Linked DNA regions of Spirosoma aureum. The protein of the gene in region 1 interacts with the protein of each later gene in a pairwise test. Links are inferred from orthologs where the notes say so. Each region holds a gene or a part of one and is shown on either strand. Other genes may lie near its edges. The genes, in order: G8759_RS11235 and G8759_RS06030.

Region 1 (16,343 bases):
TGGCAAAGATTATCAGTATTCACACAATCATGAAGGCAATTTTGCCCAGCAGAACTTTTTGCCTGATGATTTGAAAGGTCATAAACTCTACGAACCCGGCCAGAATGCCCGCGAGGCCGAAATCCGCCGGAGTTTACAGAAGTGGTGGGGGGAGTGGTATGGCTATTGAGTGACCAATAGTTGTTTTATTACATTTGTCCCATGCTCCTACCTTTTGCCGAAAAGGCCTATATTGACAATCAGAAATTAGTTGATTACTGCTTATCTGAGACCCATAATACTGGAAAACATAAGGCCCGCGTTTTTAAATCAGTTCTAGGACTTACTGCAACCGATTACTTCTTACTTAAGGAGACGATTTTAACGGAAATACTGTTGAACGAGGTGCAAGCGGCTGGCCCAAATCAACAAGGTGATTTATATACGGTAGACTTTACAATGACTCACCAGGGGCGAACAGCAACAATTAGAACAGCATGGATTATTATATTTAATGAATCGTTTCCCCGATTAGTCAGTTGTTATATAAACGATTAGCGCAATAAATTATGGATTCGCCCGCTTTATTAGATGTCGTTGTATTGCTCATTGATATTCCGGCCGAAAAACTGCGAAAAGGCAGTTTGGGAACGATCGTTGAGACGTTTGACAATGGCAATTTTCTTGTTGAATTTGCTAACCTAAACGGTGTTACCTACGCTATGCCTGTTTTGTCAGCCACTCAGCTAATGAAAGTATACCAGGAGCCTATTGCTGCATAAATTGAAATGCCCGCGAGGCTCAAATCCGCCGGAGTTTACAGCGAGATCAATTCGCCAAACTCAGCATTAAGCCCTGCAAATCCTGGTTTATTGACCGAACTGACGATTGGAGCTGATTAAGCATATTAGCCCGTGTATGCAGGTCGTCGGCCTGATAGTTTCCGCCCGATCCAAAATATAACTCCTGTTGACTGCTGGCTATCCCAGTCAGTACATAACCCTTCCAGCGTTGGCGTATATTGTCACTGATAGATGTCTGACCGCTATTGCTGAATGATTTTTCGTTGAGTACATACCAGACGAGCGGTGGATAAACCGACGACTGTTTAGGCTGGTACCAGAGGTCAGCCAGCAGATTCCGTTTATGCGCAAAGTAAACGGTCTTGTTAGACGAAAACGCAGCAAGTCCACCGGCTGTAGCACTGACCAGGCCACCCGATATGCCTACAATTTTGGTTGCGTTATCGGCCTCAATGAGTGCAGTAGCTACCGTTGTGATTGCACCAACAACAACCGAAAAAATTGTCAAACGGCGAATGCGCTGGGTATCTTTCTGGTCCAGGTAAGTAGCCAATTGATCGGCGCGTTCGCCTTCACAATCCAGTTCGGCTGCAACGCTCGACAGTTCCGTCGATGCCAGCGATAAGCGCTGCTGAATTTGCTGTCGTTTTATAACCTGCTCTAAGCGTACATCCGTTGTAAGCACCCGTTTATCTAACTGATTCAGTTCCCGCAATAAAGGCAAAACGCCTGTGGCATTAGCCATGAGCAAATCATGTCGCGTATACCGGTTGGTTAGGCTGGTATCGATCCGCAGAATAGAATCAATGTCGGGCCGGGGAAAGTCGGCCGGGTTGTAGGTATACTGCAAAGCGGGAGCGCAGTAATCGCTCCCGGATTTTGTTTGCGGATAAAGTTCTTTAGTTGAACGACAAGCCACTAGCAAACTAACCAAAGTAGCTATCAATAAAGCTCTTACCAGCAAGAATTGCATATAAGTTCAGCCAATATGACCGGGTAACCTGATACGATTCGCGTCCTAAAACGCTACGGATTTCAATCGTAGCCCCGTGTCTTCGGGTAAGCCAAAAACCAGGTTCAGATTCTGAACAGCCTGACCAGCCGCCCCTTTGGTCAGGTTATCAATGACACTTGTGATCAATAATTGCCCGTCGTGGAGTTCGAGATGCAGAAAGCATTTATTCGTATTCACCACCTGCTTTACATCGACCGGCGAATCGCTTACGTGTGTGAATGGGTGATTGGCATAGTAAGTCTTATACAACGCTTTAGCTTCATCCATCGTACCCGCAAACGGTGTATAGACATTGGCCATGATTCCGCGTGTAAAGTCGCCCCGGTAGGGTATGAAATTGATCGCGTGGTTAAAAGCCGGGTCGAGTGTTGTTAAACTCTGACGGATTTCGGTCAGGTGCTGATGCGTAAATGCCTTATAAATCGAGATGTTATTATTGCGCCACGTAAAGCCCGTGGTAGGTACGAGAGCCTGCCCTGCACCGGTGCTGCCCGTAATGGCACTAACCTGAATATCATTCAGCAAAAGATTCGCTTTGGCCAATGGCAGCAGGGCCAGTTGTATACTGGTTGCGAAACAACCTGGATTAGCAACACGTGTAGCTTCCTGAATCCGTTCGCGCTGAAGTTCGGGCAAGCCATAAACGAAATCATCGTGCTCATCGCGAAAATCGGTGCTAAGATCGATTACGGTAATGTCGTCTGAAATTTCATTTTCGGCCATGAACGTAGCGGATGCGCCATGCCCTGAGCATAGAAAAACAGCGTCCAGCCCGTCCTGAGCCAACAGAACCGCAGGTTCTTCTCCCGAAAACGTCAGGTCTGTATCACCCAGCAGATCGGTGTGCGTTACCCAAACGGGTTTTCCCGCCTGGCTTTTGCTATGCACAAAAGCTACGTTAACAAATGGGTGATTAATTAGAATTCGAAGCAATTCGCCACCCGTGTAGCCAGCTCCACCAATGATACCAACATTCAGTTCCATACTATCTTGAGGGGTCGGTCAATGCGTCTTCCAACCCGTAGTTCAATTGTTTTCCTGACTCTTGTCTTTAGCGTCGAGTCATACACCACTCAAAAGAAGAATCGTTTTCCCGACTAATCCATTAGCCAAGAATACGTTTGTATAAGACAACGTGTTCTGCGGTGAATTTGTCCCATGAAAACAAGGTTGCCTGTTTTAACCCTTTTGCCCTCAACTCTGCCTGGATCGACGGCGACTTTACCACTGAAGTTATAGCCTGGCAAAGCGCATCGGTATCGGTTGGCGAAACGCGAATAGCGGCATCGCCGACAACTTCCGTAATGGCCGGTATATCGGACGTAATGACCGGCAAGCCGCATTGCATAGCTTCTAACGGTGGCAGGCCAAAGCCTTCGTATAAAGAAGGATAAACGAATGCCGTTGCTCCTCCATAGAGGGGGGCCAGCTCTTCGTCCTGTACAAAACCCGTAAAGATCAGCCGGGATGCTAACGCTGGGTTTTTACTGGCTTCTGCCATAATCTCATCAAACTTCCAGCCTTTGGTACCGACCAATACCAGTCGTACATCAGCGGGCAGCTCTCCTCCATCGACCAGTTGACCAAAACATCGAATGAGATGGGCAATATTCTTGCGCGGCTCCAGCGTTGCCAGGCTCAGCAAATAGGGTTCATCGCCAATGCCTAACTTTTGCCGCACAGCCCGTTTGCGATCTTCGTCAACAGCGGGATAAAACAGCGCTGGTGAAGCCGCCAGCAAAATCGGAACGACTCGCTTAGAATCGAAACCCGTATGCTCGCAGAAGTCGTCTTTTGTTGCCTGCGAAATGGTCGTTACCCAGGCATCGGCCGGAAGCGTCGCCAGCACCTGCTTCACGGTTTGTTCGCCGGAAGTAAACCACTCCGGGTGCAAAATCGGAATCATGTCATAGACGCTCTGTACGACTGGTATACGCTGATTTTTGCGCAGAACTTCGGGAACCGGGAAAAAAGTAGCGTGGTATACGGATTGAGCGGGCAACTTATCAACGGAAAAACGCGACACGTCCCGCCCAAAGGTGCGACGTGTCCGATAAGCAATTTCCCGAATGGCTTTAGACGGTTTACTATCGGGAGAGAAAGGTTCCAGCAGGCTGTTTTCAAACCGTGCCAGCGACTGCTCGCCAGAGGCATTTGCAAACGACGGAACCCGGTTTCCAAACGCCGTTTGCGCATAGCGCATCGTTTCGGCCAGATGTGTCGGTGCAGCCAACAGCAGGTTAACGCCATCAGCCTGTTGCAGCCCAGCGACTAACTGTTCAACAACGCGGCTGATGCCGGTTCGAGCCTGCCGGTGATAAAACCCAATACCCAGCGGGCTGGCGTCAAGAATTATGTTCACGGATTTTCTCGTAAATCATGACCTGATTCGAAGCTACTTTCGAGAAGCCCCGCACGTCGTCGCCCGTCCAGGCGTTATTCATTTCACCGTAACTACCGAAAACCGACGACATGAGGTCATAATCTGATTCGATACCCAGTACCTGGAAACGGTAAGGTGCCAGCTGCACATGGACTTTACCTGATACGTGGCCCTGAGTATCGCTCAGGAAGGTTTCAATGTTCCGCATAACGGGGTCCATAAACTGCCCCTCATGAAGCATCGTGCCATACCAGTTGGCCAGTTGCTCTTTCCAGTACATCTGCCATTTACCCAGTACGTGTTTTTCGAGCGTGTGGTGCGCTTTGATTAAAATCAATGGAGCCGGTGCTTCGAAACCAACACGACCTTTGATACCAATGATGGTGTCGCCAACGTGAATATCGCGGCCAATGCCAAAAGGCCCTGCCAGCTCCGTCAGTTTACGGATCGCATCGACGGGATTGGCAAACGTTTCGTCGCCGATCGTCGACCCGGCGATTGCCTTGATTTCACCATGCTGAAAGGTCAGCGTAATGGTTTCGGGCTCCGTTTTTGAAACCTGTGTAGGCCAGGCTGATTCGGGCAGGAATTGATCCGATGTAAGCGTTTCTTTGCCGCCAACCGATGTACCCCACAATCCTTTGTTGATCGAATAAGCTGCTTTATGCCATTCCTGAACAACACCTTTTGCTTTCAGGTACTCAATTTCGGCTTCGCGTGATAAGCGCAGGTCGCGGATGGGCGTGATGATTTCGGCATCGGGAATTATGATCCGGAATGCCATATCGAAGCGCACCTGATCATTACCTGCTCCGGTCGAACCATGAGCAATGGCGGTTGCACTAATTTCCCGAGCGTACTCAGCTGCTGCTATAGCCTGGAAAATCCGTTCGGCACTTACGCTTAGCGGGTAGGTATTGTTTTTCAGCACGTTACCAAATACCAGAAACTTCAGACATTGCTGATAGTAGTCATCTGTTTTTGATATAGTCGCGTGAGATTTTACACCTAATGAGTAGGCACGCTCTTCGATAGCCTTGATTTCGGCATCCGAAAAGCCGCCCGTATCGACCAGTACGGAATGAACTTCCATGTCCCGGTCTTCGGACAAATATTTAACGCAAAAGGAGGTATCGAGGCCTCCGCTGAAGGCAAGAACTACTTTTTTCTGAGACATTTAGACATTGGACACCGGACACTGAACCGCTATTAGGTCTGCCTGTCCGCCATCAGGATAGTTTTGGAGGGGCAAATATCGGGCTTTCAGCGTTATGTTGCGCCAATGAATTTGTTATCGTTTTTAATTGGCAGTCAGATTAGCTGTTTTTAATCGTCTACTCATCAACTTTAACGTTTCGAAGTTCGATTCGCCGGGGAGTTGAATCGAAACGCCACTGTTCGCCATAGATCGATTTATACCCGATTTTTATGCGAATTTCTCCTCTTCCAATCGCTTCATCAACCCAACGGGCTGCGTATTTATGATCAATAGAACAAAGCTCCACAACCTGCCCCGCTGTAATGACTCGTGTCGGCCAAAAATCGCTCTTTGTCATCACAAAACCGGTAAAATCCGATGCTTTGGCCTGGCCCCTCTTTAACTTTTCCTCGACAATGGCATTGGTTATCTCCCGCATGTCATGAAACGGTTTACCTTTATAGGTAAGCTCAGTTTTCTCGATAATAGCAGGTCCGACACCATTGTTGACAAATACAAAAGCCAGATGCCAGGATTTATCATCACCGCCGTTGTTGAGATAGCTATCCATAATCGGCATCACCGATGCATAGTGTTCAGTCCGTTGCAGGTAAGCCTGATAGAAGGTGATACCGATGGCACAAAAGCTGGAAATAACCGCCAGAATACTCAGATATGTATCGAGCGTAACGACTAGTTTACGGGTTGATCTGGCCATAGAATATAATCATAACAGCACCAATAAACTCCCGGGTACTATTCGAACCTCGGCCTTCCCGTCGGGCAATGTCAACGGTTCGCCATCGGCATGAATAAGCAACGGCCCTTCGGCCTGAACAATAGCTTTCGTAATGGATCGGCCGCGCCAATAGGCTGATTGATCGATTGTTTTATTAAAAAGTCGCCAGGTTAAAATACCGGTAGCCTGTGCCGGGAAAGGCCGTATTTCACATTGTTCCAGCCGCCCATCGGCAATATTGGCTTTGGGTGCCATCCAGGCATTGTTACCAAACTGACCGGCATTGGCAAACGTAAGCGAAAACAGTTCTTTTTCCTGACCATCGAGTAAAAATCGTGTCGGTTTATAAGCCCAGAATGCCCGAAATGCGGTTCGCATATAGGTAGGCAGACCACGAACGGCCTGCTGTGCAAACGCATGGGCAACATGAGCCTCGAAGCCCAATCCGGCGGTACAGAAAAATGGATGCTCGTTGATTTCGGCACTATCAATCACTACGGGTCTGCCGTGCAAGGCTCGCTCAACGGCTTTCATCGGATTGAGTGGAACGCCCAGATGTCGAGCCAGTCCATTTCCCGACCCGATCGGCACAATACCAAGCGCGGTGGCTGATCGACGTAATGCCTGCGCCGTTTCATTAATTGTACCATCTCCGCCAATGGCTAATACCCGGCTAAAACCCCGCAGAACGGCGTCGGCTGCCAATTCCGTTGCATGACCAGCATGGGCGGTCATGGCAACTTCGGGAGCATAACCGAGTGCCTTGGCCTTACGCAGAAAGGCATCACGCAATAAGGCTTTCTGCTCGGCAGTCGTTGTGCCCGACAGCGGGTTTATGATGGCCAGAACGGACGATAAAGTGGCCACTCAGGAAAAGAAAATAAAAAGTATGAGAATAAAAACGATAATAAACACATAGTACCAGCCATCCGAAAAAATATATGGCTTATACTCCCTGTAGAATTTTCTGATTCGGTTCATAGGTGCGTCATGCTGAATCCTTCCGTAAAGGTAATCAGTTTGTAGGATTCGGTCTTACAGAGCTTGCCCACCATTAACGGCCAGAACATGCCCATTCACAAATGAAGCTTCGTCTGATGCCAGATACAAATAAGCATAGGCAATATCCTGTGGTTCACCGATACGCCGAACAGGAATTGTGGACACAGCCTGTTTTTTAACCTCTTCTGGCATGGCCTCTGTCATCGGTGTTCGGATGTAGCCCGGCGCAACGGCATTGGCCGTGATGCCTTTCGGGCCGAGTTCTTTCGCCCACGACCGAACCATACCAATAATTCCGGCTTTGGCAGCCGCATAGTTCGTCTGGCCAAAAGCTCCGTGAACGCCGTTTATAGACGATGTGCAGATGATCCGACCATATTGCTGCTCGACCATATAGGGCGCAATGACTTTCGTACAATTGAATACACCCGTCAGATTCACATCAATAACCTGTTGCCATTCAGCAAATGACATTTTGAGCAGGGTTTTGTCGCGCGTAATACCGGCATTATTGATTAGAATGTCGATGCGGCCATATCGGTCAAATACCTCACGGGCAGCCGCTTCAATACCGGGTACATCGGTCGTGCTGACTTTCATAAAATCAGCACGAAAACCCTGATTTTGCATCGATTGGGCTGTTACCTCGCCTTCGTCGAGCAAGTCCCAGATAATGACGGTGGCTCCTTCACGGCAGAATAAGTCAACAGCTCCCTGGCCAATACCCCGAGCCCCGCCCGTGATAATAGCAACTTTGTCCTGTAATCGCATGACCTAGAAATAAACAATAAACAAAGTGTAAGGTATTATGATTGAATAAATTCTACTCAACGATCAATTATGATAAATCGTAGTCTTTCTATTTACTACTCTCCTGCTCAGGTCTTGCGAAAAATGCAGTCAACGATAAAGCAATTCTTCATTCTTACCTTACTCAGTTTAGTCACGTTACCCGCTTTCAGTCAACAGGCTACCGACCGGAGAGCGATTCTACTGGCGCTTAAGCAACAGACCAATGACTGGAATGCCGGACGCATTGATCGGTTTATGAGCGCCTACTGGCCTTCTGACTCGCTTACTTTTGTCAGCCAAACAGGCATCACTTATGGCTATACGGCTACGCTGGCCAATTATAAAAAACGTTATCCTGACCGGGACTCAATGGGAACACTTAAGTTCGACATCCTGCAAATGGATTTTCCGGCCCCCAACGTTGCTTACGTCATTGGCCGCTGGCACCTAAACCGGCCTAAGATCGGCGACAAGGGCGGTCATTTTACATTACTATGGCGTAAAATCAAAAAACGCTGGATTATAGTCAGCGATCATACGAGCTAAAAATGGCAGGAGGTAACTCACTCATTTACCCGTTCTCCTTTTCGCTCAGTCAACAAAGTAGGTTCTTTCTTCGATATCCGATCGCGTAGCTCGGTGACGGGTTTTTCAAAATACTTGAACAACAGCGTCGATAATCCCACGACCAGTACCCAGAAAATTGCCACTTTCAACCAGCCGACAGTAAGTGACGTAGTTGGGAAATGCTCAATTACCGTCATCATAATGGGCGTCAGATTCAGCAGATACATGGAATACGAAATCAGGCTAATGTGCGTAATGGCACGAGCAATGCCGAAACGCGCCCAGCCACCACCAGCCATCCGCCATCCATCCATATACGGCATTACCAGAGCCATACTCAGCCCAATGAATGGGAAATAAAATGTTCGCTTGTAGAAAACGTAGGCAGGGTAAATGCCCGATACAACATAGAACCGCAGAATATAGATAGACGCTGAAAAAGCGGCCAGCACCGTCAAAATAATGCCGACGATAAGCAGTCGTTGCCGGACTTGCTGACTAGTCCACTGAGTTGGAAAATACTGCTTGGCATAAGCGGCCAGTACACCGTATGAGATCGCATCCAGCCGGGCCAGAACGATGCCCCGATAGCCCAGTTCACCTGCCGAAATAGGCACCTGCAATGCCGTAATGAAGCGATACAGATTTGTTCCGACTATCACAAACAGGATCGTTGCCAGCACAATGCGCTGACGTGGCCAACGGGCAGGCAACACCAGGTGCATGATCCACAATACCAGCGGCAAAGTGATATAGGACCACTCTTCAATGGCCAGACTCCATGTTTCAGGGAAAAAATCAGGAACGAAACTGGCAAAATTTTGAAGGAAGAAGAAATACTTGATCAGTATCCCTTTGGCGGGCAATGTATGGTGTAGGCCACTGCGCCACGCGCGCAGCAGCGTAATAGCAATTAACCCACCCAGAACCAGGTAGTAATTGGGTAAGGTACGAAACCACCGGCGCGTCCAAAAATTAAGGAGCAGATCACCATCGAAACGGCCTTTTTTTTCGTAGGATCGAATCAGAATACCGCCGATTAAAAAGCCGCTTAATACAAAGAAAAGCTCAACGCCATCGGGGATAAGTTGGTGCCAGAATGCGCCACTATAGTAGTCACCCAGAGCCACCCGCGCATGGGCGTCGACTACAACCAGGATCGCAATGGCCCGCATGACATCTAACCCAAATACACGCTTCGTCTGGGATGTATCGAGGGAAAACAGATTTTTAAGCATAATTATCCGCGAAGGTACGGGAGAATAATGAATGATAAATGGTGAATGATTTAGAGGTACATCCCGAATTTTACCGACTTTTGTTCATTATTCCAGGACTTTGGCTAGTAGCCGTGCCACCGCAACCGCGGACGGTGGTTTGTTTGCGCATCACTTGCAACCGTGGCACGGCTACTAGCCAAAGTCTCATATTCATTACTCATTATGATTCCAGAATTCGCACTAAACGCCGTTCATCAGTATGCTTTCCGGTTTTCGCAAGCCGAGGTAGTTGATTTTGCCCGAGTTACGGGCGATAATAATCCGCTTCACCTCGACGCTGACTTTGCCGCGACAACGCCTTTCAAACGGCCCATTATTCATGGTATGCTCGGAGCAAGTGTATTCACCAAAGTACTCGGCACCGAATTTCCGGGCTATGGATCGGTCTATCTGAGCCAGACCCTGGAGTTTCTGCGTCCTATGTTCGTTGATACCGACTACGAAGCCACATTTACGGTACAGGCGATTGATGCAGCCAAACATACAGCCCAGATTTTAGGTGAGATTCGCGATGTTCAGACCAAAAAAGTGACGATCCGCGGAATCGCGACCCTGATGCACCGCGAAAAAATCTTGTAGTGATCGATCAAACAAAACTCCCTCGCCAGATCCATGCCTGACGAGGGAGTTTTATGTTCGCAAAGAGACCCGACTATGCTTTTTCAGCATTGTTCTTGGTGTCCTGAACTTCCGAACGAATGGCTTGCGCCAGCGTCTTCAAATCCTGCATCCCTTTCCGAACACGAGTACCGGCAGCCTGGTTATTCTTCTCGTAGAACTTTTCAAAATCGCCTTCCAGCGACATAACCAGATTTTTTACTTCATCGAAGCGAGCCATATCGATATGTATGGGTTTAAGTGTGAAAAATGCCCAAATTCCGCTAAAAACGCGGTTTTCGGCTGAAATTTAGTCATTCTCCCATACAGCGCAATAGCTTAGCCAAAAAAATAACAAAAAAATGCAACTTTTTGACGAAAACCCTACTCAGTGGCTGCTTCAGCCGATACTTCCAGGGTTTCTGGAGCAATTTGGGTCGTTTTTTGCTGGTATTCGCCTTTAGCCAGCTTTTCAGCTACTGCCGAGAAGGCTTCGAGCGTATACTGTACATCGTCGAGCGTATGGGCAGCCGTCGGAATGATGCGTAGCATAACGATCTCTTTCGGCACTACCGGATAAACAACAATTGAGCAGAAGATCCCATGATTCTCCCGCAAGTCACGGATCAGAGCGGTAATTTCAGGAATCCCTCCCTTCACATTCTGTAACAACACGGGGGTTACCGGCGATTGCGTATCGCCAATGTCGAACCCACGTTCGCGCAGACCGTTTTGTAACGCCCGCACATTTGTCCAGAGCTTTTCGCGGAACTCCGACGAGTTCCGGATCATTTCGAGTCGTTTCAGACCACCCACCACATAAGGCATCGGTAAGGCTTTGGCGTACGTCTGCGACCGCATGTTGTACTTGAGGTACATGATGATGTCGTGATCGCCCGCGATGAACGCGCCAATAGCCGCCATCGATTTCGCGAACGTCGAAAAGTACAGATCGATACCATCCTGGCAGTCGAGCATTTCGCCAACGCCCGCGCCGGTTGCACCCATCGTACCGAAGCCGTGCGCATCGTCGACCAGCAAACGGAAATTATACGATTTTTTGAGTGCTACAATCTTGTCAAGGCTACCCACTTTACCCGACATACCGAACACGCCTTCCGTGATGACCAGAATACTGCCGCCTTTCTCAGCCGCTTTTTTGGTAGCCCGCTGGAGGTTTTTCTCCAGGCTGGCCATGTCATTATGGTTAAACTTGTAATACTCGCCCATCTTGGCTTTGTGAAGCCGGATACCATCAATGAGGCAAGCATGGCACTCGGCGTCGTAAACGATCACGTCGCGGTGATCAACAACAGCTTCAATAGCCGACATAACTCCCTGATAACCGTAGTTAAGCAGGAACGAATCTTCTTTTCCAACAAACTGGGCCAGTTCTTTTTCGAACTGTTCGTGGAGATCGCTGTTACCCGACATCATCCGGGCACCCATCGGGTAAGCCAACCCCCATTTTTCAGCAGCTTCCGCATCGGCCTTACGAACCTCGGGGTGGTTAGCCAGCCCCAGGTAGTTGTTCAGGCTCCAGTTGAGCATATCCTTGCCCTGGAAGCGCATATGGGGACCAAGTTCGCCTTCAAGTTTGGGGAACGCGAAATAATGGTGGCCATTGAACTCGCGGGATGGCGAGCCGATTGGGCCTAGATTGGTGCGCAGTTTCTCAAATAAATCCACTTTTTTTTATTGTTTAATGGGCTAATCCCTTCTTTTTTACGCGGTAAGTGCAAAAATACGCTTAACTTTTGGGAGTACAAATTCATCCCCGAAAATTCAGTTTTATAATCGTTTTGTTACAATTGCTTTAATTTGGGAAGATCCTGGACAATAGACGCTGTATTGTAGCCAATCAATTACAGCCAAAAATCCATCGTCCAGACTCCATTACCCTACATCCTTTATGCCTACCATCCAGAAAATTCTAGTGGCCAACCGGGGTGAAATTGCCCTACGAATCATGCGTACAGCCCGGGAAATGGGCATTCAAACGGTAGCCATTTACTCCGAAGCCGACAGAAATGCCCTGCATGTCCGCTATGCCGACGAAGCGGTTTGTGTAGGTCCGGCCCCCTCATCCGAATCCTATCTGAAGGCGGATACGATTATTGAGGTTTGCCGGAAACTAAACGTAGACGCCATTCACCCCGGCTACGGTTTCTTATCCGAAAATGCGAATTTTTCCCGGATAGTCCGCGATGCAGGGTTACTTTTTATTGGGCCTTCGCCCGAAAGTATTGAGGTTATGGGTAGTAAACTGGCAGCCAAAGCCGCTGTAGCCCATTATAATATTCCTATGGTTCCGGGAACCCCGTCGGCCATTACCGACCGCGATGAGGCCAAAGTAATCTCCGCTCAAATTGGCTATCCGGTTCTTATTAAAGCCAGTGCAGGCGGGGGCGGAAAAGGCATGCGTGTGGTCGAATGCGAGGCCGACTTCGATGAGCAGATGGACCGTGCGGTTAGTGAAGCCCTGTCGGCCTTTGGCGATGGATCGGTATTCATTGAGAAATACGTCACTTCGCCCCGGCACGTCGAAATTCAGGTATTGGGCGATCAGCATGGGAATATCATTCACCTCTTTGAGCGCGAATGTTCGGTGCAGCGCCGTCATCAGAAAGTGGTAGAAGAAGCACCTTCGGCTATTCTAACGCCCGAAATCCGTAACGCAATGGGCCAGGCCGCTGTCGACGTAGCCCGTGCCTGTGGTTATTACGGCGCCGGAACCGTCGAGTTCATCGTGAATGATTCGCTCGATTTCTATTTTCTGGAGATGAACACGCGCCTTCAGGTGGAGCATCCCGTTACGGAACTCATCACAGGTGTCGATCTGGTGAAGCAGATGATTTATATTGCTGAGGGCAAACCGCTGACCATCCGCCAGGAAGACCTGCAGATTAAAGGCCATGCGGTCGAAGTACGCGTTTATGCCGAAGACCCGGCCAATAACTTCCTGCCTGACGTGGGTACGCTCGATACGTACATTCGGCCACAGGGCAATGGCGTTCGGGTAGACGATGGCTTCGAACAGGGCATGGCCATTCCTATTTATTACGACCCGATGATTGCCAAACTCATTACCTACGGCGACTCGCGCGACGAAGCCATCCAGAAAATGATCCGGGCCATCGATGAATACCAGATTTCGGGCGTTCAGACAACGCTGCCTTTCGGTCGGTTTGTGATGGAACACGAAGCGTTCCGGTCCGGCCAGTTCGATACGGGCTTTGTGAGTAAGTATTTCACACCGGAGAAACTTGCGTCACCGGCTAATTCAACCGAATCTACATTGGCAGCTGTTCTTGCCGCCTACCTGCTGGAAAATACGAAGCCCAAAGCAACTCTGTCAATGCCAAACGGTACGGCAACTGGCACGAAAAAAAGCCAGTGGAAAGCAAATCGATTGGGGTAATTTTCAGGTGTTGTAGCCAAGCAAAATGCCATCAATTCCATCTCGCTTTTGAGTTCAACATCAAAAGCAGGAACAGGCCATATAACAAACACGGCACCGCTGGTAGCAACAGAATAATCTTGGCCAGAACACCATAGTCCTGGACCTGTAGCCAATAGCTGCCAATCAGAAGCGATGCCAAGCCGCTTAGAATCAAAACCCAGGTTCCCGCATTATACGATGAAATCGTACCGTCGGCCAGGCCAACAAAAAAGAAGTAGACAAAAACCAGAGAGATTATTGCGTCGATACTCCATAAAATCCAAAAGAGATACATGGTTTAGACTGAATTAAACAGCCAGGAGGCAGGCCATTATTTTGCCTGGCAAATTGACCGATAAACTCCTGACAATCAATCCCGGGTTTATAACTGGTAGCGATCGACGAATAACTAGTGGAAGAACTATTCCAGGAGACTTTTGGGTACACTTGTAAGCCGTGATCAAGCATTTACAGTGCTCGATCACGGCTTACAAGTGTACGAGTTATTGAATGTAGGTAAGTGGCAGAAAAACACCCTCAGGAATTCAATGTCAACTCAGCAACATAGGGTTGATGCGGGGGCGATTCAGCCAGCCTGCTTAGCAAAATATTGGTCAACGCTTCCCGGCCTGTCTCCCAGCGGCAGTGAACATTAACTTCCCGAACAGCTTCCTGCTCTTTAGACTGGTTTGCCGCTGCATAATAGTCAGTCATTCGGGACGTCATTTGGCTTACCACAACCTCTATAGGGTCTTCTAAAATTACCTCTGGCCTGGATTGAGCGATCTGAATTAGTGCACGAACCATAGAGGTCGTATAAAAAGCGCAATCAATGTCCTGGTGCCGTATAGGCACACCATCATGAAGTCGCTGAAGTTTAACACCACCATCCTCCAAAATAGCCGAAACCGGATCGACTCCGTCGGGCTGAGGGAAAACCGCATCTACTTTTCGCCTGAACGAATTCCACCAGGGAGGAATCCCCGACGGATTCAGCGTATCGCAAAAGATAATGCGCTCTGGTCTGTCAGGTCGTTGAGGATGCATAATCAGCAATGCAGCACCCAGATGGCGGTCGTCGGCAGCATGACGTCGTTGGATAACGAAGCAGTGCGGATCGGAGACCTCGTCATCCTGTAGTCGCTCGGTCATCTTTTTAACCATACGAAGCGAGTCCTCCATATATCCTTCCGTAATAACATGAACCGGCAGCGATGAAGTCGGCAAAACGGTGCTACGAAGTTGTCGAGCCAGAATAGTCAGCGCTGTCTGATCAGAACGTCGGGTTCCGAAATAGACCCCAATATCTTCTCTTCTCTGATCTGGATGCATCTCCGCAAGTCCGATCGTGTCGCCGTAAACTCCCTGCCGGCTTGGAGGGCTATACCGAAATGGTATTTCAGCTTGCTCGCGCTGTACGGCCAGATTGTAGATTCGCTGCTCAAATTTGGCAAATAGAGGCTCATATGCATCCTCCTGAAAGTAGACTTCAGTAACGGGCCGGAGTAAATGGTGAGCAATAGCTGGTTGTTCCAGCAAACGCTCCAACGCCTTATTTGTGTGTTTAAAGAACTGATAAAGGGCACCATTCTCGATGAACTCCCCAAGACTAGTCTCGTTGTTCAGATTCTGGACAGTTGATAAACCTGAATTATCTTCTATCCAATCGCGCAGAAACTGTTTTATTGACTCATCAAAGGCAGAGTTGGCATCAATCGCCAGCTCTTTGGCACACCCTATTTTAGTAAGCGTTTTGCAAACCACCGGGTCTGTGACCCGAACAATTTTTTCCATAGATGAAACTACGTGATACTATAAGTGCGCCAGGCTGCTTTTCGTAAGCAGTCAAAATAAGAAATTCAGGATTTGTTGGGGGGCAAACTAAACGACTTTTTAACGTGCCTTACGGAGCGTTTCCAGCCTTATAAATCGTTTTCATCAGGGCGATTTATAGTGGCACAAGTTACTTAATTTTTGTGGTAAAATGTAAACATTTACCTGATCAAATTTTGCTTTAATAGTAGAGCTATAATTTTCGGGTACTGATCAGATTGCAACAGCTCAAAAACGACACTGAATATGGGAATCGTTAGCTATAGCCGGGCAAAACAGCACATAAAAAACACGGCCCGCTCTGGCGGGCCGTGTGCAAAACAGGTTGTAATGTCCTTTTTCAAACAGATTGTAGTTACATTCCCTGGGTAGAGAATTGTACTTTATCTACGGCAAACAACGGTTTCTGTTTAGCATCAGGGTTTACAAAAATCAGGTACAATTTGTGAACGCCCTGAACCGGTTGACGGAATGGCAAACTCACAGGCCCCATTGTTCCTTGTTTAACATCGGCTTCTCCCAATAACGTGCCAGTAGGAGAATCCAGCCGGGCTTCCAGTTTTCCACCAACAACTTGCTCATTCGAAGCAAATACGGTTGGGGTAAGCCCCTGAATACCCGTCAGATCAACATCATTAAATGCCAGGAAGCTTCCCGATTGCGTACCAATGGCGGCTGGGCCCAGCTTTGGAATGTCGTACTCAAAGATATTC
Region 2 (16,327 bases), 1.4 Mb from region 1 along the record:
GATCGGTATTCTGTCAGGCATCATTCCTGCCTTTTCGGCGGCCCGGCTCGATCCTGTTATTGCAATCCGGGCTAAGTAAATTTAAGGAGACTTCTGGCGCTTCCCACCGTCAGGCAGCAGCCTTTTTACGAACAATTCCTGCCAGACTCCGTTCTGTTTACTGAACATATACAAAAATTTCGTCTATTTGCACGGTATAAAACCGCAACTTAACCAACCAAGTCCATGCGAGGGTTACTGTACTTCCTGTTATTTTTATTAGTTGTTTTTGGTGTTCTGTATGCACTTACCGGCTGGAGTTTCAGCGATGGAGAACGAGCCGGTACGATCTCTAAATTTAGCCGTCGGGGTTATCTTTTTAAAACCTACGAAGGTGTTCTCAATGTTGGTGGATTCTCCGGCGAAACAGGCTCGCTCACTCCGCAGTATTTCGATTTTTCTGTTAAAGATGAAGCAGTAGCGAAACAGATTACCAATGCGGTGAAAACCGGGCAGCGCGTTACGCTCCACTATGAAGAAAAGATCCTAAAATTTCCGTGGAATGGCGAGACGAAATACTACATCACTGGTTTAGAAGTGGTGGGCCCTCCCCCTTCGCCTTACGGTACGAATCCAGCCTATCCGGGTGGACAGCAAACCGCTCCGCAAAAACCTCAACCAACTCAACCGCAGTCACAATCGGCCACGGCTGATTCTGTTATTTAATTTCCTTAGTTTGCTATTGTTACTATCGGGCGTACCCACTATTAGGGTACGCCCGTTTTTATTTCCAAACCAACCGTTCCCTAAAAACGAACGCATAAAGTTGGCGGCCGGGGGAACAACTCTTGATTTTAAAATACTGATTATCAATATTTATATACACCTTTCCCTCCCTTTCACATGGTTGCCTCCCTCCCCCAAAATTCACCAAAATCGGACGATGATTCTGACTCCTGGTTTCATATCGACACTATTCTCAAATTAGGTTATCGGTATCGCGTTCTGCTTTTAGTACTGTCGTTAGTCATCTCATCGGTCCTGCTTTTTCTGGAAGCTCCTTTTGGTGAATATCCCATTCAGACTTTAAGCCAAAAATTAGCGTTCGGTGGCCAATCTCCTTTTCTAACGATTCAGAAATGGGGGCCCGACAAACGACAATTAGCTCAGCTAGAGCTCATAGTCGATACATTCTTTATTTTCATCTATGGCTTTACATTGATCACATGGTGCTCACTTTTCGCCCATACGTCCCTTTTCGTGATTGGTAATGATGGCGCTAAACTCGATACGCCGACAGCCCGTTTGATGCGTCAGTTAGGTCTAAAGCTGGCTCTTTTTGTGCTGGTTGGAATGACTGCCGATTTAATCGAAAATACTGTTCTAAGCACCTGGCTTTATATAGGAATAAATTCCATTCCGGAGTGGCTTCGCTGGATATGGACAATAATCGTAAGTCTGAAGTTTCTTCCGGTTATTACTGCTATCTGGTACATTCTATTACATCCACTAGGCATTCTTTATTCATTTATTGAACTGTGGCCAACTAAAAAAAACGCATTCAGCGCCAAACGGGATAATCTACAAAATCATGCCAAAAGTCAGCAAGACTATATGATTACCGTTCAACAGCAATATAAAGAAGCCGTTGAGAAGGAAAATATCAGTCATTCAAAAGGCGTGAACCAAAGGAATCGTGGTAAATCATCTGATTCGATAAGCTCTGACAGGCCGGGTAAGCCAGAAGATCCCAGTAAACCAGATGGATCGCAAAAGTCAGGTGGGTCAACTAATCCCGACGAACCGCCACCTTCAAACGGTGGGCCTTTCCGATGGCTTCTAACCTTCTGGAGTAGCGTCCTTGGCGTTCAATTCCTGCTTTATCTGCTTTTGTTCATGAGCATTATCATCAATCTGGATCAATTTGATGAAATCTTCTTTCTCTGGCTATCTTCTACCAATAGCCTTAAGATTGCCGGTACCATATTCTGTTTTTTGCTGACGTTAGTAGGCTTAAGTGCTATGTTTTATGTTACCAGTAAAATTTTACTCTATCTCAAACCGATAAAAGGGCTTGAACTAGCCAATATTCTGGCGACCGATGCCACCACAACACAAACAACGAGAACGTTAATGGCCCATTCGGGTGACTTTCGGTTTGTCCAGGCCTTACCACTGGTTTTTGTGGCCCTCCCGTTTGTAATTACGTTTTTGGCCTTTATGAAAAGCTATGGTGACTTGCCACTCAACGAGCAAGGCGCAATCTCACACGTTTACCAGTTTTTTTTACTCATCACCGTGCTAGTACTATCGGGTATTATCACGGTCTACATCTTTAGCAAATACCACCGGCCCAGTGAAGAAACCGACATGTTGTTGTTCACGTCTACCACACCTACACAGGACTATGCTTTGCTGGTACGCCTGATTCCAGGGAGTATGCTGTATGGTCAGGGGCTATTAAATATACTGCTGCTCATTTTCATTCCGCCAACAGGGCTCGCCGTCGCGCAATTCTTCGGGCTACACGCTGTTTTATTATTATGGCTATGTGTTATTGCCTACCTGGGAACATTACTCATTCAGTTTAATAAACTCCCGCTCTACCCATTAATTCTTGGCCTAGCCGTATATACTTTTATCGTTTCTATGTTTAACGACAACAGTACGATTCGACAAACACCCGACAGTGCTTCAATCGTTAGCAGTCGTCCTACAATTCCTCAGTATTTCAGTCAATGGTACAAAGACCGAAAAAATCCAACGGATTCAATCCCACTTCCTGTCATTATTGTAGCCAGTGAGGGAGGGGGCATTCGGGCAGCTTCCTGGACAACGGCCTGTTTACATCAGCTCGACGTGCTTATCCCTGGTTTTAGTCATTATGTGTTTGGCATTAGTGGCGTATCTGGTGGGGGAGTAGGTGCCGCAACGTATGTGGCCTTGCAGCGAGCAAAGGCAGTATCCTTCAGCGATACATTACCTTTTGTTGGTAATGAAGCCCAGGATGTTATTTCGCAGGACCTCATTTCGCCCACAACAGCCTCTATGCTCTTTCGCGGAGGCATTCACAACTTTTCGCCAGGCCCTATACCATCATTAGACCGTAACCGATGGCTGGAAGACGCCTGGGAAAACGCAGCCTTTTCAACAATATCCAGTCATAGCGATTCTGTAAGGAACCTGCTTAGCCAATCCTTCCTGAAAATCTGGCGTGATTCGTCAGGGCGTCCCCAAACCCATTTTCCGTTGGTTTTTCTGAACTCGTCCGTAGCCGAAACGGGTCAGAAAGCGATATTGTCCCCCATAAATCTGGGCAATGAGCCGTCGCTACCACAGAATGCTCAAAATCCAGTTCATCCGTTTTATGATGTAGTCGATTTATTCTCGACTATCCAGTCCGACTTACCTTTCAAAACGGCCACTTTCCTTTGTGCACGCTTCCCTTTCGTAACCAGCGGAGGGCGCGTTGAAGGTCAGTTACCCAACATGAAACCAAGCTGCCAACCCGCATTTCACCTGATTGACGGGGGCTATGTGGAAAATACGGGTATCATGACCAGTGTACAACTTATTCGAAGTTTACAGCGATTAAATAGCCCGCCGAATAGTCACTATAATGTTCAGTACTACCTCCTTTTTCTACGCAATGGACAAGCCAGTGATAATGCCAGTTCAACGACTACTTTTCGCTTTTTAAGTGAGCCATTGACAGGCTTTCTAAACGCCACTGGACGACAGGGCCTTACGCTCGATCAGCTGGTTGCCTACACGCTAAAAAAAGGCATAAATGATTCGGAAAACGAACTTCATTTTTCGTATGTAAATATTGCGCTTGACCGTTCTACAGGTCATCAGTATCCGCTTGGCTGGTACTTATCTCCTACTGCAGCCAAAGAGATGAGCACAACAGCACAAAAATCCATCAAAAAACTGATTGACAAGGAATTAAAGCCCATCAAAGACGCTATATCAGCGCAACATAAATGAAGCTATAGGGCTGTGCATCAAGGCTGATGGGGCTTACTTTCAGCTTACCATACCGGCCATTCCCAATCATCAACTATTTCAAAAAACCGTTTGGTAATCCGGCCAATTTTGGTTAATTTTATCTGTTTAAAACAACCATCCTAACATGGCAAAATCAGATACGGCGCAAGCCACAGCATCTGCTAATGACAACAAGTTAAAGGCCCTGCAAACCACTATTGAAAAGTTAGATAAGGCTTTTGGGAAAGGCACTGTAATGCGCCTGAGCGAAAGCAAAGTCGTAGATGTTCCTGTCATTTCGACGGGCTCACTAGGGCTTGATTTGGCATTGGGTATTGGTGGAATGCCGCGTGGTCGAGTTGTTGAAATTTATGGTCCTGAATCATCAGGTAAAACCACGCTGACGATGCACTGCATCGCCGAAGCACAGAAAGCTGGTGGTCTGGCTGCATTTATCGACGCTGAGCACGCTTTTGATCGGGTCTACGCTGAAAAGCTTGGCATCGACACGAAAAACCTGCTTATCTCGCAACCTGATAATGGCGAACAAGCCCTCGAAATTGCGGAACACCTGATCAGTTCGGGTGCTATCGACATTATCGTTATTGACTCAGTAGCTGCACTTGTACCAAAAGCCGAAATCGAAGGCGAAATGGGCGAAAGCAAAATGGGGCTGCAAGCACGACTGATGTCGCAGGCGTTGCGCAAACTGACTGGTACCATCAATAAAACAGGCTGCTGCTGCATTTTCATTAACCAGCTTCGCGAAAAGATTGGTGTGATGTTCGGTAACCCTGAAACAACAACCGGTGGTAACGCTCTGAAATTCTACGCTTCGGTCCGTATCGATATTCGTCGCATTGGCCAAATCAAAGAAGGCGCCGACAACGTTGTGGGTAACCGGACCAAAGTGAAAGTCGTTAAAAACAAACTGGCGGCTCCATTTAAAGTTGTTGAATTCGACATTATGTATGGTCAGGGTATCTCAAAAGTTGGCGAAATCCTTGACCTCGCTGTTGAAATGGAGATCGTTAAAAAGTCGGGTTCATGGTTCTCGTATGGCACCAGCCGTCTTGCGCAGGGACGCGATGCCGTTAAAGAGTTACTGCTCGATAACCCCGAACTGATGGCTGAACTGGAAGCAAAAATTCGGGCAAAAATCGCTGATGATCAGGAGGCCCTGCTCGATCCGGTTCTGGCAGCCACTGAAGCCGACGACGAAGGCGAAATCGACGATTAAGTTTTATTATTCTTTCTAGAATGAGGTGGTTGGGTTTTCTCGGCCACCTCTTTTTTTATTTTTGCAAGTGAGTATCCAGATCGGAAGGCATTACGGCTGCCCGGTTTACGCTTTAGTTCGCCTACACACCCACCCGGATGTGGCTGCTGATACACCAGCCTCAACCAAGCAACCAGGCAATGTCGAATCATCACAACAAACTCACCGTCTGCCCGAACTGTGGCACAGACTTAGGTCCGGAAGACAATTTCTGCCCGAACTGTGGTCAGGAAAACCACGAAGTCAAACTGCCACTTGGCCATATTTTCTATGAGTTTGTTGAAAGTATCACCCACTTCGACAATAAATTATGGAACTCATTAAAAGCAATTTTCACGCGGCCGGGCAAAATGACCGCCGAATTTCTGGAAGGGAAGCGGGCACGGTATGTACCACCAGCCAGGTTGTATGTTTTTGTGAGCGTTATCTTTTTTTTCCTGATCGGCAAATTTGCTGATCATCAGTTAGAGGAAAGCCTCAGGCGGATGAATGGGAATTCTACCAATCAAACAGATGCTGATACGACCGATCGTGACACAGGAATAAAGGTTGATCTGGAGGGTCTGATTAACAACGATAGCCTATTGGATAGTCGTGGTCTGCACAAAATAGCGACCAGGATCGACTTTAACACATTGGTGGATTCGGTGGGTCTGGCCCGAACATCCCGTCGCATTAAACGACTTCAACCCTACCAACTGGACTCATTGTTGACCAAAGCTAAACTAACCCTGGCAGACTCGAACCGAGCAAAGCTTCGGGAGTTAATTGAGCTTGTTCCGGCTAACCCCAAAGTGTCGTTTAGTTTTGGGCCTACCCTTAGTAGCAAAGAATTTAAAACAGATGCCGAACGGGATGAATATGAAGAGAAGCTAAGCCACATGCCCGATGTTGAGATAGACTCGCTCATTCGGGCCGAAGGCGACACGCCAAACTGGTTCATGAGAAAGCTCTATCGGCGACAGGGTAAACTTGCACATTTAGGTAAAGGCGAAAATACAGAGAAGTTTCTACACGCCAGCACGAAGAACCTTTCGATCGTCATGTTCATCCTCATGCCATTTGTGGCTGTTTTTTTACTTTTAATCTATTTTCGACGTGGGCGGTATTATTACGAACACCTGATCTTTTCTGTCCATATTCATACCGTACTCTTCCTGATTTTTTCATTAGTCTTACTCTCTACTTATTTCGCAAATCCCAAAGTAACCACTTCCATTCTGGGTTGGACGTTGTGGATATGCTGGCTGTATTTTTTACTGTCGCTAAAACGGGTTTACCAGCAATCATGGGGTAAAACAGTTTTGAAGTTTCTCCTGCTCAGTGTGATGTATTGGTTTGTCGCAACGATTTTTCTGATCGGCTCCTTCGGTGTTGGACTGCTTACCTTTTAAACGTAAAGGTCATAAAACAGGAAAGCCCAACTGCATAGCTGGGCTTTCCTGTAAAAAGATGGAGTCAAGTACTGACTCCCTTTTTGTTAGCGTTGGTCAATCGCCTTGAATTCCCGAAGTGTAGCCCCGGTATAAATCTGGCGAGGGCGTCCGATTGGCTCTTTCTGTTCACGCATTTCTTTCCATTGCGCAATCCAGCCCGGCAGACGACCAATAGCAAACATCACCGTAAACATATTCGTTGGAATGCCCAGCGCCCGATAGATGATTCCGGAATAGAAATCAACGTTCGGATACAATTTACGCTGGATGAAATATTCGTCGTGCAAAGCAGCTTCTTCCAGTCCTTTGGCAATTTCCAGAACCGGATCATTGACACCGAGTTTGTTCAACACATCATCGGCCGCTTTCTTGATGATTCGGGCACGAGGATCGAAGTTTTTATAAACGCGGTGACCAAAGCCAAAGAGACGAAAGCCCGTTGTTTTGGCATTTTTCGCCATATCAACGTACTTGCTGACATCGCCACCATCGGCTTTGATGGCTTCAAGCATTTCAATGACTTCCTGATTGGCACCACCGTGCAATGGGCCCCATAATGCACTAATACCTGCCGAAATAGACGAATAGATATTTGCCTGCGACGAACCAACAAGCCGCACGGTTGAGGTCGAACAGTTTTGTTCGTGATCGGCGTGCAGAATAAGCAGAACGTTTAACGCTTCAGCAACAACGGGATCGACTTTATAATCCTCTACTGGCAGAGCGAACATCATATTCAGGAAGTTCGGAATGTAGTCGAGGTTATTTTTGGGATAATTGGTCGGATGCCCTAACGAACGCTTATACGACCAGGTAGCAATTGTTGGCAGTTTGGCTAACAACCGCACAATATGCAGAGCCGGATCATTCTTTTCGTCCTGCGAATCAGGATAGAAAGCGCTCATGGCACTCACCAGTGACGATAAAACACCCATTGGGTGGGCATTTACCGGAAATCCATCAAAAATTTTCCGCATATCCTCATTAACGAGGGTATGACGGCGGATACCGTTTTCAAATTGAGCATATTGCTCTTTAGTCGGCAACTCACCGTAGATAAGCAGATAAGCAACCTCCAGAAACGACGCTTTGGCAGCTAAGTCTTCAATCGAGTAGCCCCGATATTGCAGGATACCCTGCTCACCATCCAGAAACGTAATAGCGCTCTTTGTGGCACCGGTGTTTTTATAGCCCCGGTCTAAGGTAACGTAGCCGGTTTGGTCACGGAGGTTGGAGATGTCGAAGGCTTTTTCGTGTTCCGTTCCTTCAAATGTCGGGAATTGGTACGATTTACCATCGACAGTAAGTTCAGCAGTGTTGGCCATACAAAAAATCAGGGTAGAGTATTCAGAAATAACGAATTAGGAGCCTGTCGAGCACCGGAGCACGTCCATGCCGGGCGAAATTAAGCCAAAAACCCAAACGGCGGATGAAATTATGTGAAAAAAGCCGCATTACCTTTGTATTAAAATGTAACAGGTAGAAAGCACAATAAGTTTTTCTCTATTGTTTATAGAAAATACCGCCTTTCATAACTGCCTGAACGCGACGTAAATCGGCAATTGTTTTTGTTGGATCGCCTTCTACAACGACCAGATCAGCCAGTAACCCCGCCTTAACCCGCCCACGGTCGGCCAGGTGAAATACATCAGCATTGACCGACGTAGCCGATCGCAATACATCGAGTGGTTTCATTCCATAATCGACCATCATGCTCAATTCACGGGCATTGTCGCCATGGCTGAACACACCCACATCGCCCCCGGCACAGATCGTTACGCCCGCATCGAGTGCCTGTTTAAACGTTACACGCTTCTCACGGATACGCACAGGCTCAGGGTCCTGGCCTTTTTTCCAGCCACGATACTGGCTAACGGCATCACCGGCGGCCAGCGTTGGGCAAAGCGCGGTTCCATGTTGTTTCATAAGCGCAAAAATATCGGGGGTGCCAGCGTCTCCGTGTTCTACAGTTTCGCAACCACCCAGAATAGCCCGGCGCATACCTTCGGCGGTACTGGCATGCGCTACTACCGCGCGCCCACTGCTTTTAGCCACCTCGACAATAAGCTTAATTTCATCAACAGTATAGGTCGGTCGAGCTTCGGCCATGAGTCCCCAGCGGTAATCGGCATATATTTTTATGGCATCCGCTCCTTTACCGATCTGCCGCCGAACAGCCTGAATCAACACATCATGTCCATCGGCTTCTTCGGCTCCCTGGGGTATATCGATATCGGCACTGAAACCTTTGGGGGCATAGCTGCCCGTTGCAATCAGCGCACGCGTGACCACGATCATACGTGGGCCGGGAATAATGCCCTGATTAATGGCTTGTTTGAGTCCTACGTCGTCATAATCGGCACCTTCAGTACCCAGATCACGCACGGTCGTAAAACCCGCCAAGAGCGTTTTCTGCGCATGAACGGTTGCCCGCGCTACCCGCAGCGACCGGGCCTCTTTCAGGACCTGATCGTCCCAGGGTGTTTCATTATAGGGATGCAACAAGAGGTGGGAGTGGCCTTCAATCAGGCCGGGCAACAAGGTTGCACCTTTTAAGTCGACAATCGAAACGTCGGCCCCGCTTGCAGAAACCGAAGAAGGAGGTCCAGCCGCTTCGATCTTATCGCCTTTTACCCGTACGACCCAGCCTTCATGCATGGTTTCACCATCGAAAACACGGTCGGGGCGTAATAAATAAGCAGTTTGAGCAAAAAGAGTACTAGGTAAGCAGAATACAACCAGAAGATAGAGTCTGTTCATGAAGTAAGGTTCATTGTAAAACCAAAAATACGCAAAAAGGAGCCATTTGACTCCTCTTCACCACTACCTATCTGGTATTGATCGATTAACTACGCTTTGTATTAATTGCATCCCAAACACCTTTCCCAAATACGAGAACGACTAATCCCGGCAGCAAAATAGCTCCGGCTCGAAAACCCGCTCCTGTAAGCTTGTAAACGCCTGTATTGTATTGTGTAAAGCTCTGAAACAGATAGTAGACAGATGCAGCCAATAGTGCAACGGTTATACCAATAGCCAGTGGCTGGCTAAGCCGTCCGGCAATCCAGGTTATCAGAAGTGATGCTCCAACAACCAGAGCAACCGAGCCGATCGCTTTCGGAAAGGTTTCGATCGCTGTATAATCAAAAAAGAACACCCCAGCCTGACCAATCAGATTGGGGTGCGCCAGGAGCCAGCCGTCAAGCAAGACCAACACGAGGAGTAAAATGTAAAAGAGTGGGTTACGCATAAAACTGTTTTCTCAGGCTGTATTAAGTGCAACGAAGATAACAGCTTTTCTGTCTTCCTATCCCGCCAACTCCATTTTCAAAAACTTCCCGGTATAGCTTCCTTTCACTTCGGCTACCTTTTCGGGCGTTCCTTCGGCAATGATGTTGCCCCCTTTATTTCCGCCTTCGGGACCAAGATCAATGAGGTGATCGGAAACTTTGATCACGTCCAGATTATGTTCGATGATCAGTACTGTATTGCCTTTGTCGGCGAGTTTATTCAACACATCGAGCAGGTGCGCAATATCCTGAAAGTGCAGCCCGGTGGTCGGTTCGTCCAGAATGTATAGCGTTTTGCCCGTATCTTTTTTGGACAACTCTTCGGCGAGCTTTACACGCTGCGCTTCACCGCCCGATAAGGTAGTAGCATGTTGACCAAGCGTGATGTAACCCAGCCCTACATCGTTCAGTGTCGTTACTTTACGCAGAATTTTCGGCTGACTGGCGAAGAAATCAAGTGCCTGCTCAACCGTCATATCGAGCACATCGGCAATGGATTTACCCTTAAACCGCACTTCAAGCGTTTCACGATTGAATCGTTTGCCTTTGCAGGTTTCGCACATGACATGCACATCGGGCAGAAATTCCATTTCTATTTTCTTCATACCCGCTCCCTCGCAATCTTCACAACGACCGCCTTTCACGTTGAACGAGAACCGACCGGGTTTATAACCTCTGATTTTCGCTTCAGGGAGTTCGGCAAATAACGTCCGGATTTCAGAGAACATCCCGGTATAAGTCGCTGGATTCGAGCGAGGTGTCCGACCGATTGGCGATTGATCTACTTCGATAACCTTGTCAAGATATTCCAGGCCCTCTACCGATTTGAACGGCAGTGGTTCGCGCTTCGATTTATAGAAATGGCGATTCAAAACCGGAAACAGTGTTTCGTGAATCAGCGACGATTTACCACTACCCGACACACCCGTGATGGTAACCATCCGGCCAAGTGGCAGTTTGAGCGTTACGTTTTTGAGATTATTTCCTGTTGCGTTCTTGATTATCAGAAACTTACCGTTCCCCTTACGGCGTTCGGACGGCACTTCGATGTTCCGGCGGCCGCTTAAATAATCGGCGGTTGTGCCACCGTTTCGAATGAATTCAGCGGGCGTACCGATACCAACCACCTGACCGCCATGACGGCCAGCGCCGGGGCCAATATCGAGTATAAAGTCAGACTCGAGCATCATGTCTTTATCGTGCTCAACAACCAGCACTGTATTGCCCAGATCGCGCAGATTCTTCAGCGAATCGATCAGTTTAACGTTATCGCGCTGGTGCAGCCCGATACTTGGCTCGTCCATAATGTAGAGCACGCCCACCAGTTGTGTTCCAATCTGCGTTGCCAGACGAATACGCTGCGCTTCGCCCCCCGAAAGCGTACGTAGCGGCCGGTCGAGCGTAAGATAATCAAGACCAATATCGAGCAGGAAACCGATTCGCTTCCGAATCTCTTTCAATATTTCCTTAGCGATTGTATTCTGACGATCGCTAAGGCGACTTTCCAGTCCATCGAACCAGGCGGTCAGTTCCGAAATGTCCATACGGGCCAGTTCGGATATATTTTTCTGGTCGATCCTGAAATACAGTGACTCTTTTTTCAATCGTGCACCGTCGCACTCAGGACAGCTCTTTACGACCATAAAATCTTTAAGCCACTCCTGAATTTTATCTGTACTGTTCTCCTGCTGGCGTTTCAGAAAATTAACAATTCCCTCAAACTTAAAGCTGTAATAGTCTTCACGAGTGTCGGCCCGGCCGGTATCCTTTTTCGAAGGTATAGCAGCTTCGTCTTCCGTGCCATACATCAGTGCATGGAGCAGGTCTTCAGGAAACTTAATAACGGGCGTCGTGAGGTTGAGTTTGTACTTTTTCAGAATGGCTTCGATTTCCTTGAAAATCCACAACTCACGGTACTCACCCAAAGGCGCAATAGCTCCCCGACTAATACTCAATGATTTATCTGGAATAACTGACTCTTCTGTAATTTCTTCAACCACCCCAAGACCATTGCAAACCGGACAGGCTCCGTAGGGTGAGTTGAACGAAAACGAGTTCGGTGAAGGCTCATCATAACTGATACCCGATTCCGGGTCCATCAGATTCTGCGAGAAATAGACCAGTTGCCCCGCACCATCCAGCATCTGCATGGCCCCTTTTCCCTGTTTTAGTGCCGTTTGAATCGACTGGCTCAACCGGTACCGATCTTCGGTTTTCGGCACCAGTCGATCAATCACGATTTCGATGTCGTGGATTTTGTAGCGATCCAACTGCATCTTCGGCGCAATATCCTGCACGACGCCATCAACACGAACTTTGGTATAGCCCGTCTTGGCAATCTGGACAAAAAGTTCGCGATAGTGCCCTTTCCGACCTTTAATGATTGGGGCCAGCAAGGTCAGTTTTTGGCCAGCATATTGTTCCAGAATGGTATCAATAATCTGGTCCTGCGACTGCCGTTCCATTTTCCGGCCCGTCACATAAGAAAATGCTTCACCAGCGCGGGCGTAGAACAGACGCAGAAAGTCATAAATTTCGGTCGTGGTCCCAACCGTTGAACGGGGGTTTTTGGAGGTAGTTTTCTGTTCGATGGAAATCACCGGACTCAGCCCGTTGATTTTGTCTACATCAGGCCGCTCCATATCGCCAATAAACGAACGGGCATAAGCCGAAAAACTTTCCATGTAACGCCTTTGGCCTTCGGCATAGATCGTATCAAAAGCCAGCGACGATTTGCCGCTGCCGCTGATACCCGTCACGACCACCAGCTTGTTGCGGGGAATCGTGACATCAATATTTTTCAGGTTGTGTTCGCGGGCTCCGAGGACTTCTATCTGGTCGTAACCCGTCAGGTCAATATCGGTAAGTCCGGGCCGAAGCTCGGTTGCTTTTTCTTCTGTCACGTTGGATTGGCTTATTCTAAAGAACAACGTAAAACAGGCAGGGGTAGTTTCCCGAAAGTCAACAGGTTTTAGACAGTAAACGGCTCTATATTTAGGTCGACTCTATAAATTCAGTACAATTGTAGTATTGGTGACACAAACACTATATGGTAGTTTTTAAGTTAGACAAACTGCAATCCTGGAGACTTTGTTGTCTTGATATAAAACGGCTTAGCCATGTTAACTGCAATTCAGGGAACTTACGAAAACGGGCAGATAATTTGGGATGAAACGCCCCCGGTTCAGAAACGAACAAAGGTGATCGTGACTTTTTTGGAACAGGAGGTATTTTCTTTAAAAAAACACATAAAGCTGGTTCTTTAGCTGGGCATGGGTCAATTCCTGCCAACTTCAATGAGCCAATTGACGATCTGAGTAATTTTATATGTGATGCGATTACTACTCGATACAGCTAAAGAAATTTTGATAAGGCACAAAAATCATAAACAACAAGCTATTAGAAACTAGCTTGTTGTTTAGATTACTACTATTAAATTCGAAAACAAACGGCCAGCTATCGCGACAGAGCGATAGCTGGCCGTCTTTTATAAAATTGCGCGACTTAATTTCCTTTGCTCGAACCGCCTTCTTGCGACAATGCCAATTTGACCGCATCGTAGAGATTCACGATCCCGCCTGTTTTCGATAAACTGGCAAAATCAACCGTGTCGGTCGATTCAGGCTTGTGGACTTTCGTTTTGTAAGGCGTTGCCGACTGTACGATAATTCGCTTGATATCGGCATAGGTCAGTTTCGGGAAATACGATTTCAATACCGCAGCCACACCCGCTACCACTGGCGAAGCCATGCTCGTACCGCTGTTGTTTTCGTATTTACTGCCCGGCACCGTCGAATAAATGTCTTTACCCGGCGCAAAAACGTCTACAGTCTGTTTGCCGTAGTTGGAGAAGCTGGCAACCAGATCGGCATTGTTCGGTTCGGCACTCGCTCCTACCGTAATAACATTCGGAATAGACGACCCATCGATAAACCGGGGAGCCGGATAATTGGCGGCCGTATCGATATCCTTACCGTCATTGCCAGCCGCATGAATCATGAGCACGCCCTTCGAAAGCGCATAGCGTTCAGCATCTTCAACAACTTTTCGCTGGGGCGAATAATCCTTACCAAAACTCATATTGATAATCTGCGCGCCGTTATCCACAGCATAGCGAATGGCATTGGCAATGTCTTTATCGCGCTCATCGCCATCGGGAACGGCCCGAACACCCATAATCTGAACGGCATCAGCGATACCCATCACCCCTAATTTGTTGGTGCGATCGGCCCCAATGATACCGGCAACGTGGGTGCCATGATCGGCCCGAGGACCAGCGATGTCCGAATTGCCATAATCGCGCTGTGTCAGATCGTTTGGATTGTCACCCACAATGGCCCGGCTGTCGAAGTCAGGATTATAGTTGTATTCGGCGCGGGACTTCAGTTGCTCATTTGCCTTTTCAAGTTCATTCGTCACCACGTCGGCGTCGGCAGCCCCCTGTTGGTTCAATAGACGCAACACACCCATCAAAGGGCGTTTCAGGGCCGCATTCGTAATCGTATCGGCAGCTTTTCGTAGTGTGATCGTATCCAGCTTTGTTACGTTCAACGCTTTTTTCAAGGCAGTGACGGCTGCTGTATACTGTTCATAAAACTGACTAATCCCTTGGTATTGCGCCTTGTACTGAGCCTGATTTTTTTCGACTTCAGCTTTTGTTTTTACGTATAGATCGTATTCTTTTTGCTGGTCCGGCTTTAAGGAAGATCGGGTTTTGCCATCATACTTTGGCTTAAGCTGAGCATAGAGCCGGGTTACTTCGGCCGTTTCATAGCTAACATTACGGCCATCTTTCCCACCAATGAAGTTCCAGCCATGAACATCGTCAACGTAGCCGTTTTTATCATCATCTTTACCGTTACCGGCAACTTCTTTGGGGTTGATCCAAAGCACTCGCTTCAGGTCTTCATGGGTTGTGTCGATGCCGCCATCGATCACAGCGACCACTACGGGCGTAGCTTTACGATCTTTGAGGAGTTCGCGGTAGGTGCGCTCAACGCTGATACCTGCTGTGCTATCGGTTTTATCACGCAGATACCACTGCGTTTCCTGCGCCAAAGCTGCTACAGAAAGCAGGCAGATCGACGCGCTGATAAGGAGTTTCTTCATGAATTGGTAACAAAAAATCTTCACAAATTACGTATAAACAAGTAGTTGTGAGACTTAAAAGTTGTTAAATGGCACACATATTTTTAGTTATAGTCTATAATTGATGACTTATTTACTAATTGATATCCTACCTTACTTGCTCTGTTTAGCCATCTTGTCCGAAAAATAAAACTCCTTAAACGCTTTCGGATAGTGCGGAAAAACAACTTCTGGTTCTTCGAGATCAGGGTGCCAGGTTTTCTCCCACTCGAAACTATAATAGCCAGTATAGCCCCCATTCGCTAACGCAGCAATCGCATCAAAAATAGGTGTTTCGCCCTGGCCCAGCGGGGTGTAATGGAATTTTCCATCAATCAATTTGGCGTCTTTGATGTGCGTGTGCCGAATATAAGGTTTTAGCTTTTTGTATACATCGGCGGGCGATTCTTTGGTCACCGACCACATGTTAAACACATCCCAGATTAACCCGACTTTTGGCGATTTAGCCCCGTTCATCATGCTGACCAGCTCGTCGGTCTGAACGCCATCGCCATGAGTTTCGAGCAATATACTTACCCCGCTTCCCTTCGCATAGTCGGCCAATTCGATCAGGCCCTTCGTAATTCGATCGAGCGTTGCACTACGCTCCTGATCCTTGGGCAACGCATCCGGGAAAACCCGCACAAAGGGACATTGCAACTCATCAGCTAGTGTAATGAATCGCTTCGCTTCGTCTAAATGCCGTTGGCGAGTAACCGGATCGGCATGATGAAGTTGGGTAGAGGCCCCTAGATTAATAATTTTTACGCCTTTGTCAGCAGCCAGTCGCCGGGTACTGGCGATATGTTGGGCATTATCGAATACCGGCGTTTTTGTCAGGTCCATTTCCCCCTGCAAACCCCGGATTTCTATAGCATCGTAGCCATTTTTTGCAGCGGCCTCCAGACTGGTCGCTAAAGACCATTTCGGGCAACCAAGTGTCGAAAATGCCAATAATGGTTTTTGCCTGCCAGGACTCAAGGCAGTTGCCGTACCAACGGTTGCCAGTAAGCCAATAGTTGATTGCAAAAAGGTTCGGCGATTGAGTTCGTTCATAAAGAGAGGATTGAGAATACTGTTGCTGCCTGCGTTCCAACAAAATCGGCCTGAACTATTTTTTAAACTACAACTTCCCTTCTTTTAGTTGTTTTACGGCATAATCAGCAGCACGAGCGGTTAGCGCCATGTAGGTCAATGAAGGGTTCTGGGTAGAGGTCGATGTCATA

What was found.
Region 2: the proteins of G8759_RS11235 (region 1) and G8759_RS06030 interact in binary tests that used the Escherichia coli proteins (3 or more experiments, as listed by UniProt). The link is inferred for Spirosoma aureum from one-to-one orthologs.

The regions. Positions count from the first base shown.
Region 1 is NZ_CP050063.1:2,838,379-2,854,721, reverse strand. The notes cover bases 5,046-7,991. They hold G8759_RS11235 (diacylglycerol/lipid kinase family protein), read right to left. Parts: upstream 6,985-7,991; coding sequence 6,106-6,984; downstream 5,046-6,105. Other genes in these bases: G8759_RS11230 (beta-ketoacyl-ACP reductase), read right to left, coding at 7,153-7,890; G8759_RS11240 (hypothetical protein), read right to left, coding at 5,515-6,096; G8759_RS11245 (argininosuccinate synthase), read right to left, coding at 5,046-5,357. Also shown: G8759_RS11275 (replication-associated recombination protein A), read left to right, coding at 1-169; G8759_RS11270 (DUF6883 domain-containing protein), read left to right, coding at 202-537; G8759_RS11265 (DUF4926 domain-containing protein), read left to right, coding at 549-761; G8759_RS11260 (hypothetical protein), read right to left, coding at 808-1,701; argC (N-acetyl-gamma-glutamyl-phosphate reductase), read right to left, coding at 1,801-2,781; G8759_RS11250 (glycosyltransferase family 4 protein), read right to left, coding at 2,903-4,159; more of G8759_RS11245, read right to left, coding at 4,143-5,045; G8759_RS11225 (YybH family protein), read left to right, coding at 8,014-8,457; G8759_RS11220 (acyltransferase family protein), read right to left, coding at 8,475-9,716; G8759_RS11215 (MaoC family dehydratase), read left to right, coding at 9,921-10,337; G8759_RS11210 (histone H1), read right to left, coding at 10,411-10,596; G8759_RS11205 (aminotransferase class I/II-fold pyridoxal phosphate-dependent enzyme), read right to left, coding at 10,740-12,044; accC (acetyl-CoA carboxylase biotin carboxylase subunit), read left to right, coding at 12,268-13,776; G8759_RS11195 (osmoprotectant transporter permease), read right to left, coding at 13,808-14,092; G8759_RS11190 (hypothetical protein), read right to left, coding at 14,335-15,591; G8759_RS11185 (ThuA domain-containing protein), read right to left, coding at 15,986-16,343. UniProt on the Escherichia coli protein: In vitro phosphorylates phosphatidylglycerol but not diacylglycerol; the in vivo substrate is unknown.
Region 2 is NZ_CP050063.1:1,478,643-1,494,969, reverse strand. Bases 5,870-8,799 are described here. They hold G8759_RS06030 (citrate synthase), read right to left. Parts: upstream 8,010-8,799; coding sequence 6,729-8,009; downstream 5,870-6,728. Other genes in these bases: G8759_RS06025 (metal-dependent hydrolase family protein), read right to left, coding at 8,188-8,799; G8759_RS06035 (DUF3667 domain-containing protein), read left to right, coding at 5,870-6,642. Outside these bases: G8759_RS06055 (ABC transporter permease), read left to right, coding at 1-79; G8759_RS06050 (hypothetical protein), read left to right, coding at 226-705; G8759_RS06045 (hypothetical protein), read left to right, coding at 883-3,969; recombinase RecA, read left to right, coding at 4,115-5,209; more of G8759_RS06035, read left to right, coding at 5,389-5,869; more of G8759_RS06025, read right to left, coding at 8,800-9,444; G8759_RS06020 (hypothetical protein), read right to left, coding at 9,530-9,934; excinuclease ABC subunit UvrA, read right to left, coding at 9,992-12,877; G8759_RS06010 (S8 family peptidase), read right to left, coding at 13,479-15,083; G8759_RS06005 (sugar phosphate isomerase/epimerase family protein), read right to left, coding at 15,216-16,157; G8759_RS06000 (GMC oxidoreductase), read right to left, coding at 16,225-16,327.